DNA from 2 places in the Dactylosporangium cerinum genome. Region 2 is predicted to be linked to the other one. Evidence: riboswitches for the same ligand, from Rfam matches in the RefSeq annotation. Region 2 holds a riboswitch; the other holds the start of a gene.
The links. A riboswitch is a leader RNA that binds a small molecule or an ion and turns the genes downstream of it on or off. The one in region 2 is predicted to bind thiamine pyrophosphate.
Positions count from the first base shown of each region.

Region 1 (6,288 bases), on a different contig from region 2:
AGGACCTGCCAGACCACCGCGGTGCGTGGCGACGCCACTGAGGACTCCACCCCCACGACCTTAGTACCCGCCTACGACACGACCGGGAGGTATACCTGACCCCCGGAAGCGACGAATTCAGCGGACTTGGCCTGCATCTCCAAGGACAGCGACTGGCTGATCTTCATGGAGCAGAACTTGGGACCGCACATGGAGCAGAAGTGCGCGGTCTTCGCGGCCGAGGCCGGCAGCGTCTCGTCGTGGTAGGACCGCGCGGTGTCCGGGTCCATGGCGAGGTTGAACTGGTCCTCCCAGCGGAACTCGAACCGCGCCTTGGACAGCGCGTCGTCCCAGGCCTGCGCGCCGGGGTGGCCCTTGGCGAGGTCGGCGGCGTGTGCGGCGATCTTGTACGCGATGACCCCGGCCTTCACGTCGTCGCGGTTCGGCAGCCCGAGGTGCTCCTTCGGGGTCACGTAACAGAGCATGGCCGTGCCGTACATGGCGATCATGGCGGCACCGATGGCGCTGGTGATGTGGTCGTACGCCGGAGCGACGTCCGTGGTGAGCGGCCCGAGCGTGTAGAACGGCGCGTCGTGGCACCACTCCTTCTGCAGGTCCACGTTCTCCTTGATCTTGTGCATCGGCACGTGGCCGGGGCCCTCGATCATCACCTGGACGTCGTGCTCCCACGCGATCCTGGTGAGTTCGCCGAGGGTACGCAGCTCCGCCAGCTGGGCCTCGTCGTTCGCGTCGGCGATGGAGCCCGGGCGAAGCCCGTCGCCGAGGGAGAAGGCAATGTCGTACCGTGCAAAAATCTCGCACAATTCCGAAAAATGCGTATACAGGAAGTTCTCCTCGTGGCGCGCGAGGCACCAGGCGGCCATGATCGAGCCGCCGCGGGAGACGATGCCGGTGACCCGTCCGACCGTGAGCGGCACGTACCGCAGCAGCACCCCGGCGTGCACGGTCATGTAGTCGACGCCCTGCTCGGCCTGCTCGATGATGGTGTCGCGGTACGCCTCCCAGGTCAGTTTGAGGGGATCGCCGCCGACCTTCTCCAGGGCCTGGTAGAGCGGCACGGTCCCGATCGGCACCGGCGAGTTGCGCACGATCGCCTCGCGCGTGGCGTGGATGTGCTTACCGGTGGACAGGTCCATGACCGTGTCGGCGCCCCACTTCGTGGCCCAGGTGAGCTTCGCGACCTCCTCCTCGATCCCGGAGGACACCGCGGACGTGCCGATGTTCGCGTTGATCTTCACCAGGAAGCGGCTGCCGATGACCATCGGCTCGCTCTCCGGATGGTTGACGTTGTTGGGCAGGATCGCCCGTCCGGCGGCGATCTCCTCCAGGACAACTGACGCCGCGACACCTTCGCGGATCGCGGCGAACTCCATCTCCGGCGTGACGATCCCCTGCCGCGCGTAGTACAGCTGGGTGCGCTCGACACCCCGCTCGGCGATCCACGGCGCCCGCAGCGGCGGCAGGCCGACGGGCGGATCGTTCAGCGGACCGGACGTGTCGTAGAGCCGCACCGGCGGGTTGCCGCCGGACAGTTCGATCTCCGCGAACGGCACCTGGATGTCGTCGCGGGACCCCTGGACGTGGACTTTGCGCTTCATGGCGACCTCTCTTGGGCACGGCGAAGCCGGCACGCCGATAGGCGCACCTGTTCGCGTTTCGGCAGGTGTACTGAGTGAGGCAGGCCGGTTAGGTGAGGAACGGTCCCCAGGCAAGGGGCCCGTGCCCGGCGCCGAGCCGCCAGCCGGCCGATGCGGCAAGGGCCGCGTGGACGTAGTCCTTCGCCCCGGCGAGGGCCTCGGCGACGGGCTGGCCGAGGGCGAGCCGGGCCGCGGTCGCCGCCGCGAAGGTGCACCCGGTCCCGTGGTTGTTGGCCGTGTCGATCCACGGCGAGCTGAGCAGTTCGACGGTGCCGCCGGCGTACACGACGTCGACGGCGTCGCGGCTGCCACGCAGGTGGCCGCCCTTGACCACGACGCAGGCCGGCCCGGTCGCGGCGAGGTCCTCGGCCGCCTTGATCGCGTCGTCGACGTCCAGGACGTCCCGGCCGAGCAGCACCGACGCCTCCCGCAGGTTGGGCGTGACCACGGCGGCGTGCGGGAACAGCAGGTCCAGGTACGCCCGTTCGGCGTCGCGGGTGAACAGCCGGTCGCCGGAGGAGGCGACGAGGACCGGGTCGACGACGAGCCCGGGCAGCCGCGCCGCATAACCGGCGACCAGCGCGACGGTCTCCGGAGTGGCGAGCATGCCGGTCTTGACCGCGGCGACGGGCAGGTCGGCGAGGACCGCGTCGAGCTGCGCGCCGACGAACCCGGGGTCGACCGCGGAGATCCCCCTGACCCCGGCGGTGTTCTGGGCGGTCAGCGCGGTGATGACGCTGGTGCCGAAGACCCGGTGCGCGGCGAACGTCTTCAGGTCCGCCTGGATGCCCGCGCCCCCGCCGGAGTCGGACCCGGCGATCGTCAGCGCGACGACGGGGTTCATGCCGTCACCTCCGCTGCGCTCCGGCGCCGACCTGAACTGACCCTGCGCCCCCGATGAGCGGTCCCTCCGCTGCGCTCCGGACCGCTCATATCGTCATCAGCTCCTTGACGAACCTCGCCGGGTCCTCGGCCCGCATGACCGCGCCCATGACCGCGACGCCGGAAGCGCCCTGGTCGAGGCAGTCGCGCACCCGCTGCGGCGAGTCGACGCCGCCCAAGGCGTACACCGGGACGGGGACGACCAGCGCCATCCTGGCGAGCGCGGCCAGCCCGAGCGGGGGTCCGTAGCCGGGCTTGGAGCGGGTCGGGTAGATCGGTGACAGCGTCGCGAACCCCACCCGGGCGTCCGCGGCGGCGACGAGGTCGTCGAGGTTGTGGCACTTGCGGAACGCCGTCGTGTCCTCCGCGAGGACGAGGCGGCCCTTGACCCCGTCGAGCATGACCCGCAGCCGGTCGGCGAGGTCCTGGCGCTGCGCCGCCGGAAGGTCCTCCTCCCCGAGGACGACCAGCCGCGCACCGCCGTCGATCGCGCGGTTGACCACCTCGTCGAGGGGCCGCTGCGCCTGCCGCCGGTCGGTGAAGAGGATGAGCGGCGTCACCATGGCAGTCCTCCGGTCGGGCTCGAGGCGGTCGCGTACAGGCGGCGCGGGATCCTCCCGGCGGCATGGGCGAGGCGGCCGGCGTCGACGGCGAGCCGCATCGCCTCCGCCATCCGCGCCGGGTGCTCGGCGCGGGTGACCGCGGAGGCGAGCAGGACCCCGTCGCAGCCGAGTTCCATGGCGAGCGCGGCGTCGGAGGCGGTGCCGATCCCGGCGTCGAGGATGACGGGCACGGTCACCTTCTGCCGGATGAGCGCGATGTTGTGCGGGTTGCGGATGCCCAGCCCGGAGCCGATCGGGGCGCCGAGCGGCATGACCGCGGCGCAGCCCGCGTCGGCGAGGCGCTGGGCGATGATCGGGTCGTCGGTGGTGTACGGCAGCACCGTGAACCCGTCCTCGACGAGCCGCTCCGCGGCGGTGACGAGCTCGACGGCGTCGGGCAGCAGCGTCTCCTCGTCGCCGATGACCTCCAGCTTGACCCACGCCGTGTCGAACGCCTCGCGGGCCAGGTGGGCGAGCTTCACCGCCTCGGTCGCCGTGTAGCAGCCGGCGGTGTTGGGCAGGACCCGCACGCCGCACCGTTCGACGACGTCGAGCAGCGAGGGCGCACCCGGGTCGAGCCGGCGCAGCGCGACGGTGACGAGCCCGGTGCCGCTGGCCCGGATCGCCGCCTCGAGCGCGGCGTGGCTGGTGGCGCCGCCGGTGCCGAGGATGAGCCGCGACGGCAGCTCCTCGCCGGCGATCGTCAGCCGGCTATCCACCCTGGACCGCCGTGAGGACGTCGATGGTGTCGCCGTCGGCGGGCCTGGTCTCAGCCCAGCTCGCCTTCGGCACCACAGCGCCGTTGAGCGCCACGGCGACGCCGCGGGGTTCGGCGACCCCGGCAAGGTCACGGACCACGTCGGCGATGGTGGCGCCGTCGTCCGCGTCGGCGGTGACGGCGTTGACCACGAGCTGCATGCGGCTCACTCCTGACTCCCTGCGCCGGCATGATCCGGATCAGGTTCGACGGTCGGGGGCTGACAGCCCCCCTCTCAGCCCGGTCACACCGGACTCCCGTGGGGTACGCGCTGAGGGTAACCCCGCCGCGGCCGTCAGGTAAAGCGACCCGCCGCGTACGGGGTGATGTCCACGTCCGTCGATCCCTTGGTGACCAGGTCCGCGACGACGTGCGCGGTGACCGGCGCGAGGAGCACCCCGTTGCGGTGATGCCCGCCGGCGACGTACACGTTGTCGGCCAGGTGTCCGATGACCGGCGCGTTGTCGGGGGTGCCGGGCCGCAGCCCCGCCAGGGTCTCGGCGAGGGCCAGCTCGGCGACGCCGGGCAGCAGGTCCGCGGCCGGTCGCAGCAGGTCGAGCACCCCACCGGCGGTCACCGTCCGGTCGGCGCCGCGCTCCTCCTCGGTCGCCCCGACGACCAGCTCCCCGTCGGCGCGCGGCACCAGGTACACGTGCCGGCCGTGCGCGACACCCCGCACCACGCGCGTGAGCAGCGGCTCCGGCCCCCGCAGCCGCAGCAGCTGGCCCTTCACTGGCCGCACCGGCAGCCCGGTGGACCCGGCGAGCCCGATGCCGTTGGCGACGACGATCACATCGTCCCGCAGGGTGGACAGGTCGGCGACATCGCGCCGCTCGTGCCGGACCGGCAGGCTTCGCAGCGCGGCGAGCAGCAGCCGCGGATCCACCTGATGGTCGCCGCCGGCCCTGGCCCCGCCGCGGACCCTGGGACTGAGCAGCGGCTCGAGCTCCCGCAGCTGCCGGCCGCCGAGCGGCTCGATCGGCGTGCCGGCCCGCCGGTAGTAGTCGACGAGCCGCCGCACGTCGGTGAGGTCGTCGTCGGTGAGCGCGACGAGGAGCGTGCCGTCGGTGCGGTAGCCGAGCGGCATCCCGGTCGCGGCGCCCAGCTCGGCGGCGAACCCCGGCCAGCGCCGCATCGACTCGAGCATCAGCTCCTGCAGCGCCTCCTCGCCGAAGTTCGCCTCGGCGGTCGGTGCCAGCATGCCGGCCGCGACGAGACCGGCCCCGCGCGCCGGGTCGCCGTCGTACACGGTGACCTGCACACCGCGCCGCAGCAGCTCCCACGCGACGCTGAGCCCGACGACCCCACCCCCGACGATCCCGACCTTCATGCCCGCCCGCCCTCGTCAGCCGCCGCGGTCTCCCCGGTCTCCCCGGTCTCCCCGGTCTCCCCGGTCTCCCCGGTCTCCCCGGATAAACCCAGGCGCAAGCGCCCGGATTTATCCGACATTTCGTATATGTCGCGTGCGGAAGGAGCGCCCTGAGCAGAGGAGGTGCCGTGGGCAGAGGAGGTGCCGCGGGCAGAGGAGGTGCCGTGGGCAGAAGCGGAAGGAACGACGTGCGCGGCGAGCACCGCCGCGAACCGGGCCGCCTCGGCCGCTGGATCGGCGGCACCGCTCATCGCGCCGACCACCGCCACCGCGTGCGCCCCCACCGCGAACAGCTCCGCCGCCCGCGATGGCGTGACACCCCCGATCGCGATCACCGGCACGTCGACCGCCTCGACGACCGCCCGGATCCCCTCCGGCCCGATGGCAGCCGGCAGGCCGGTTTTGGTCGTCGTCGCGTACGCCGGACCGACACCCAGATACGTGGCACCGTCCGCGACCGCCCGGCGGGCCGTGTCAGGGTTGCGGGCGGTCGCGCCGAGGATCGCGTGCGGGCCCAGGACCCGGCGGGCTGCGGCCACCGGCAGGTCGTCGGCGCCGACGTGCGCACCGTGCGCCCCGGCCGCGAGCGCGACGTGCAGCCGGTCGTTGACCAGGCAGACCGCCCCCGCGGCGCGGCAGAGGGCAAGGACGCGGACCGTCAGGTCGTATGCCTCCCGGTCCGTGACCGCGTCCTCCGGCCGGACCTGCACGACGCCGAACCCGGCGGCCAGGGCGTGCCCGACGACGCCGAGGACGTCTCGCCCGGGACGGGTGTCGGTGATGAGATGGAGTCGTCCGAGCGTCAGCACCGCGATAGCTTTTCAGACATGAAGCAGGTGCGACTTGGCCGGACCGGGTTGAAGGTCTCCGAGATCTGTCTCGGCATGATGAGCTACGGCGATCCCGCATGGCGTGACTGGGTGCTCGACGAGGAGGCCGCGGACCCGTTCGTGCGGCGCGCCGTCGAGGCCGGGATCACGTTCTTCGACACCGCCGACGTCTACTCCCTCGGCGTCAGCGAGACCGTGACGGGGCGGCTCC
Region 1 covers NZ_JBHSIU010000019.1:474,779-481,066, forward strand. The annotation lists gene ACFPIJ_RS19975 (class I SAM-dependent methyltransferase) at 1-56, opposite strand, end outside; gene thiC (phosphomethylpyrimidine synthase ThiC) at 72-1,598, opposite strand; gene thiD (bifunctional hydroxymethylpyrimidine kinase/phosphomethylpyrimidine kinase) at 1,687-2,481, opposite strand; gene ACFPIJ_RS19990 (thiamine phosphate synthase) at 2,567-3,082, opposite strand; gene ACFPIJ_RS19995 (thiazole synthase) at 3,076-3,840, opposite strand; gene thiS (sulfur carrier protein ThiS) at 3,833-4,039, opposite strand; TPP riboswitch at 4,038-4,148, opposite strand; gene thiO (glycine oxidase ThiO) at 4,174-5,208, opposite strand; partial or broken gene thiE (thiamine phosphate synthase) at 5,445-6,056, opposite strand; gene ACFPIJ_RS20015 (aldo/keto reductase) at 6,075-6,288, shown strand, end outside.
Region 1: it holds a riboswitch for thiamine pyrophosphate, as region 2 does, so the genes downstream of both, thiS (sulfur carrier protein ThiS) here and ACFPIJ_RS27240 (ECF transporter S component) in region 2, are expected to answer to the same signal.

Region 2 (6,288 bases):
GAGGTGACGGCATGAGCATCTTCCAGTACGACTTCATGATCAGAGCCCTCGTCGGCGCGCTGATCACCGGCGCCTCGGCCCCCGCGATCGGCATCTACCTCGTCCAGCGGCGGCTGTCGCTCATCGGCGACGGCCTCGGCCACGTGGCGCTCACCGGTGTCGGGTTCGGCCTGCTCCTGCACCAGTCGCCGGTGCTGATGGCGGTCGTCGCGGCCGCGCTCGGCGCCGTCGTCATCGAGCTCGTCCGCGAACGCGGCAAGACCTCCGGCGACGTCGCCCTCGCCATGCTGTTCTACGGCGGCATCTCCGGCGGCGTGATCCTCGTGAACCTGTCGGATGAGCAGAGCAACCGCAGTCTCGTCACGTACCTCTTCGGCTCACCGCTGACGACGAGCCGCCAGGACCTGGCGGTGATGCTCATCCTCGGCTGCGCGGTGCTCGCCGTCGCCGTCCTGCTCCGCCCGTGGCTCTTCGCCGTCTGCCACGACGAGGAGTACGCCCGGGTGTCCGGCCTGCCCGTCCGCGCCCTCAACCTCATCCTCGCCGTCACGACCGCGGTCACCGTCACCGTCGCCATGCGGGCCGTCGGCCTGCTGCTGGTCAGCGCCCTCATGGTGGTGCCGGTCGCCACCGCGCAGCAGCTCACGCGCGGCTTCAGGATGACGATGCTCGTCGCGGTCCTGATCGGCCTGACCGTCTCCGGCGGCGGCATCTGGATCTCGACGGTCGCCGACACCGGCCCCGGCGCGACCGTGGTCCTCCTCGCGATCGCCGGATTCTTCACCGCCACCGTCGGTGTTTCCACGTGGCGCGCGGTCCGCCGCCGTACCAGACCTCGCTCGTCCGCACCGGAACGCACGACACCTGAGGTGGTGCTCGACCGTGTGGACCATGGTTACTGACAACGGTTACCGTTGCGCACATGTCGAGCATTGAGGGTTACGAAGCGGCCGGCGAGCTGTTGCGTGCCCTCGCCGCCCCGCTCCGCATCCGCATCGTGACCGAACTCGCCGGCGGCCCCCGCTGTGTCCACGAGCTCGTCGACACCCTCGGCGCCCCGCAGCCGCTCGTCTCCCAGCACCTGCGCGTCCTGCGCGGCGCGGGGGTCGTGCGGGGTTCGCGCCGGGGGCGGGAGATCGCGTACGCGCTGACAGACGACCACATCGCCCACATCGTCGCCGACGCTGTGACCCACGCCCGCGAGAACACCGGCCACTAGCCGTTTCGGCCGCTTCGGCCTTCTCGGCGGCGTGCGTTGCGGGCGCCACCTCGATCCGCGCCCCCGCCCCGGCCCGGTGGATCGCGCCTCGCCACAGTGCGGTCACAGCTCCGGTACGTCAGGCTTGAACGGTGAAGCTCTATGCCGACCGTGCCCCCACCGCCCTGCGGCAGTTCCTCACCGACGTGTTCGTGGTCGTGTGGGTCTATGTCTGGGTCAAGCTGGGAATGATGCTGTTCGACCTCGTTCAGAAGCTGGCGGTGCCAGGGCAGAAGCTCGAGGGCGCCGGGAACGGCCTCGCCGACAACCTCAAGGGCGCCGGCGACAAGATCAATGGCGTGCCGGGCGTGCCGGACTCGGTCGCCGCCCCGTTCAACAGCGCCGCCGACGCGGCCAGGTCGCTCGCCGACGCGGGCCGCCAGCAGCAGGAGGTCGTCAACGATCTGGCCTGGATCCTGTCGGTGGTGGTGATCGTGGTGCCGGTCGCGGTGATCGTGCTCATCTGGCTGCCGCTGCGGATCCGGTGGATGCGGCGGGCCGGGTCGGCGACGAGACTGCGCAACGCCACGGCGGGCCGGGACCTCCTCGCCCTGCGCGCGCTGGCGACCCAGCCGCTGGGCAAGCTGGTGAAGATCGACCCGGACATCGCGGCCCTGTGGCGCAAGGGCGACAAACAGGCGGTCGAGGCGCTCGCCAGCCTGGAGCTGCGCAGCCTCGGCCTACGATCTGCAACCGCGCAGACCAGGTCAGCGCTGAGCCCACAATGAGCGCACGATCCGGCGGTGCCACACCGCCGGATCGGCACCCCAGGTCCAGCTGGGTAAACTACAGTGGGTAATGGAGCCGAAGATCGATTAGACCTCGCAGGGTAGTGTCAAAAGCAGCCAGCGACACACCATCGATCACCTCAAAAGCGGCGGCGGACGTCCTCGGCGGTCGATTCGCCGGGCTCCCACGAAGCCAGCCAGGGCCCAGCGGCCGCGGGCGGGATGATCCCCTCCTCCAGGGACAGGTACCGCCCGGCGATGACCCGCTTCGCGGCGGCGGACTCGATCGCGTCGGCGTTGTCCCACAGGTCGCGGAAGAGCGCCTCGGCGCGCAGCGTCGCCTGCCGGCAGAACAGGTCGGCGAGCTCGACGCCCTCAGGTCGGTCGTCCTGCTCGCTGTGGGCCTTGACGCAGGCGGCCGACATCGCGAAGAGCTCCGCGCCGATGTCGACGACCCGGCCGAGGAAGCCCTGCTTGTGTTCGAGTTTGCCCTGCCAGCGGGCCATGCCGTAGAAGGTCTCGCGGGCCAGGCGCCGGGAGGCGCGCTCGACGTAGCGCAGGTGCTGGGCGAGCGGGCCGAAGGCGCTGAAGCCGGCCGGGAGCTGGCCCTTGCCGGTGACCAGGGTCGGCAGCCACTTGGCGTAGAAGCCGCCGGCCTTGCCGGCCGCCTTGGCCTTCGCGCCCAGGCCGGCCTCGGGGTCGATGATGTCGCCGGCGACGGAGAGGTGGGCGTCGACGGCCTCGCGGGCGATCGCGAGGTGCATGATCTCCGTCGAGCCCTCGAAGATGCGGTTGATGCGCAGGTCGCGGAGGATCTGCTCGGCGGGGATCGGGCGTTCGCCGCGGGCGGCGAGGGACTCGGCGGTCTCGTAGCCGCGGCCGCCGCGGATCTGGATCAGCTCGTCGGCGACCTTCCAGGCCAGCTCGCTCGCGTACAGCTTGACCAGCGCCGCCTCGATGCGGATGTCGTTGCGGTCGTCGTCGGCAAGGCGGCAGGACAGCTCCAGCATCGCCTCCATGCCGTACGTGGAGCCGGCGATGAACGCGATCTTCTTCGCGATCGCCTCGTACGTGCCGATCGGGCGGCCCATCTGGACGCGTTCGGCGGCCCATTCGCGGGCGACGTTGAGGCACCACTTGCCGGCGCCGACGCACATCGCGGGCAGCGACAGCCGGCCGGTGTTCAGGGTGCTGAGCGCGATCCGCAGGCCCTGGCCCTCGCCGCCGATGACGTTGGCGGCGGGCACCCGTACATCATGGAACCGGGTCACGCTGTTCTCCAGGCCGCGCAGGCCCATGAACGCGTTGCGCCGCTCGATCGTCACGCCTGGCGCGTCGCCTTCGACCACGAACGCGGTGATGCCGCCGCGGTGGCCCTCGCTGCGGGGCACCAGCGCCATCACGACGAACAGGGTGGCGAGGGTGCCGTTCGTGGCCCAGAGCTTGACCCCGTTGAGCAGGTAGTCGCCGTCGTCGGTGGGCACAGCGGAGGTGCGCAGGTTGGCCGGGTACGAACCGACCTCGGGCTCGGTGAGCAGGAACGCCGACACCTCACCCCCGGCGAGCCGGGGCAGGAAGCGGGACTTCTGCTCGTCGGTGCCGACGAGCTTCAGCGGCTGCGGCACGCCGATCGACTGGTGCGCCGACAGCAGCGCGCCGATCGACGGGTTGACCGAGCCGACGAGCGCCAGGGCCCGGCAGTAGTCGAGGTTGGACAGGCCGAGGCCGCCGTACTTCGGGTCGATCTTCATGCCGAACGCGCCGAGCGAACCGAGCGAACGGAGCACTTCGTCGGGAATGTGCGCGTCGCGCTCGATCTGCTGGCCGTCGACGCCGGCGAGGTACTCGCGCAGCTTCTCCCGGAACTCCTGCCCGGCCTCGGCGCGCGTGTCGGCCGGCGGCGGGTCGATCAGGTCGAGGCGGAAGCGACCGAGGAACAATTCCTTGCCGAAACTGGGCTTCCGCCATTCCGTCTCGCGGCTGTCCTCGATGACCTTCCGCGCCTGCTTTTCCGTGTGACCGCCGGCAGCGGCCGGCGCCTGCCCGCCGGCGGCGGCCGTCGTGTGACCGTCGGTAACGGCCGTCGTGTGACCGTCGGTAACGGCCGTCGTGGGCCCGCCGGTAGCGGCCGGCTGAGCGCTGGTGGCGGAATTCGATGAAGAAGCGACCTGCGTCATTGCGGCACCCCCAGGTGTCAAGTCCTGTACCAGCCAGGCTATTACCCGCGAGTAGCAAAGGCCATGCCTCCCCGGGAAGGATCAAGTGCCGTGATTTTGGCGACCTGCCCATGGGCGTGAACATCCTTCACTGTTACCGTCGGGAAACAACTGCACATCCGACAGGGGAGCGCACAGCGCTGAGAGTGCGGCGGCCGCGGCAGCGGGCGACGCAGACCCTCGAACCTGATCTGGGTAATGCCAGCGCAGGGAGCTCGGTCACCTCACGCAAGACGCCATGTCCACCGGCCGGTATCAACCGGCCAACGGGCGTGGCGTCGCGTCTCCTTCTGGCTCACCCCCGAACCAGGAGGCACTGCAATGGAAACCCGTTGGCGGACCGTCGACATCATCGTCGCCTCGGTCATCGCGGTGGCGTTCGCCGCCGTGTTCTACGCGTGGAACAACCTGTGGAACGCGATGGAGAGCGTCGCGCTGCCGTGGCGCGCCTTCATCTACGGCGTGTGGCTGATCCCGGGCGTGCTCGGCCCCCTGGTGATCCGCAAGCCGGGCGCCGGGCTCTACACCGAGTTCGTCGCGGCGCTGGTCTCGGCGCTGTTCGGCTCCACCTGGGGTCTCGGTGTGCTCCTTTCCGGGTTGGTGCAGGGTGTCGGCGGCGAGTTCGGCTTCGCCCTCACCGGGTACCGCAGCTTCAAGCTCGGCAACGCGATCATCGCCGGCGGCCTCGCGGGCGGCGGCGCGGCGCTGCTCGACCTCAACGTGTACTACGGCGCGTTCAGCAACACCGACAAGGCCCTGTACGCGGCGATCGTCGTGGCCAGCGGCGCCGTCCTCGCCGGTGCCGGCTCGTGGGCGCTGCAGCGTTCCCTGGCCACGACCGGTGTCCTGGACCGGTTCCCGTCCGGCCGCGAACGGGCGGCCGTTTAACCCAACGTGAGCACCGTCGAGTTCAAGGGTTTCGGGTGGCGGCACGCCGGGCGCAAGGCCTGGGCGGTCCGCCACTTCGACCTGCGGATCGAGCACGGTGAGCGGGTGCTGCTCGCGGGTGCCTCCGGCGCCGGCAAGAGCACCCTGCTCGCCGCGCTCGCCGGCCTGCTCGCCGAGGACTCCGGCGAGCAGGAGGGCGCGGTCCTCGTCGACGGCGTGCCGGCCCGCGCGGCCCGAGCCGACACCGGGATCGTGTTCCAGGACCCGCAGACGCAGTTGGTCATGAGCCGCTGCGGCGACGACGTCGCGTTCGGCCTGGAGAACCGAGGGGTGCCGCGGGCCGAGATCTGGCCGCGGGTCGACGCCGCGCTCGCCGCCGTCGGTTTCCCGTACGGCCGGGACCGCGACACGGCCGCCCTCTCCGGTGGTGAGCAGCAGCGGCTCGCGATCGCCGGCGTGATCGCGTTGCGGCCGAGGCTGCTCCTGCTCGACGAGCCGACCGCGAACCTGGATCCGGACGGTGCGCAGCTGGTGCGGGCAGCGCTCGGCAAAGCACTCCACGACGTGGACGCGACGATGGTGCTGGTCGAGCACCGGCTCGCCGACGCGCTGACCCTGGTCGACCGGGTGGTGACCCTGGGTCCGGAGCAGCCGCCGCTGGTCGTGCCGGACCGGCGGGCGCGCACCGGGCCGGGTGCGACGCTGCTCACCGCCGGACGGTTGGCGCTGCGGGACACCGGCAACGTGGTCGACGAGCAGATCCGCGCCGGCGAGGTCCTCGCCGTCGAAGGTCCCAACGGCGCCGGCAAGTCCACCCTCGCGCTGCTGCTCGGCGGCCTGACCAGGCCGGCGAAGCCCGGGACGGTGACGGCCGCGGGCGAGCGGCGCCCGCCGCACCGCTGGCGGGCCGCGAAGCTCGCCGCGCGGATCGGGTCGGTGTTCCAGAACCCGGAGCACCAGTTCGTCACCGCGACCGTCCGGGACGAGCTGCTGCTCGGTGGCAGCGGCCCCGGGGTCGTCGACGAGCTGTTGAGCCGGCTGCGCCTGGACCGACTGGCCCTGGCGAACCCGTACACCTTGAGCGGCGGCGAACAACGCAGGCTGAGCGTCGCCACGGCCCTGGCGGCGGCGCCGGAGCTGCTGATCCTGGACGAGCCGACGTTCGGGCAGGACCCGCAGACGTGGCGGGAGCTGGTCG
Region 2 covers NZ_JBHSIU010000037.1:132,159-138,446, reverse strand. The annotation lists gene ACFPIJ_RS27260 (metal ABC transporter permease) at 12-902, shown strand; gene ACFPIJ_RS27255 (ArsR/SmtB family transcription factor) at 923-1,219, shown strand; gene ACFPIJ_RS27250 (hypothetical protein) at 1,351-1,986, shown strand; gene ACFPIJ_RS27245 (acyl-CoA dehydrogenase family protein) at 2,127-4,163, opposite strand; TPP riboswitch at 4,317-4,433, shown strand; gene ACFPIJ_RS27240 (ECF transporter S component) at 4,524-5,090, shown strand; gene ACFPIJ_RS27235 (ABC transporter ATP-binding protein) at 5,097-6,288, shown strand, end outside.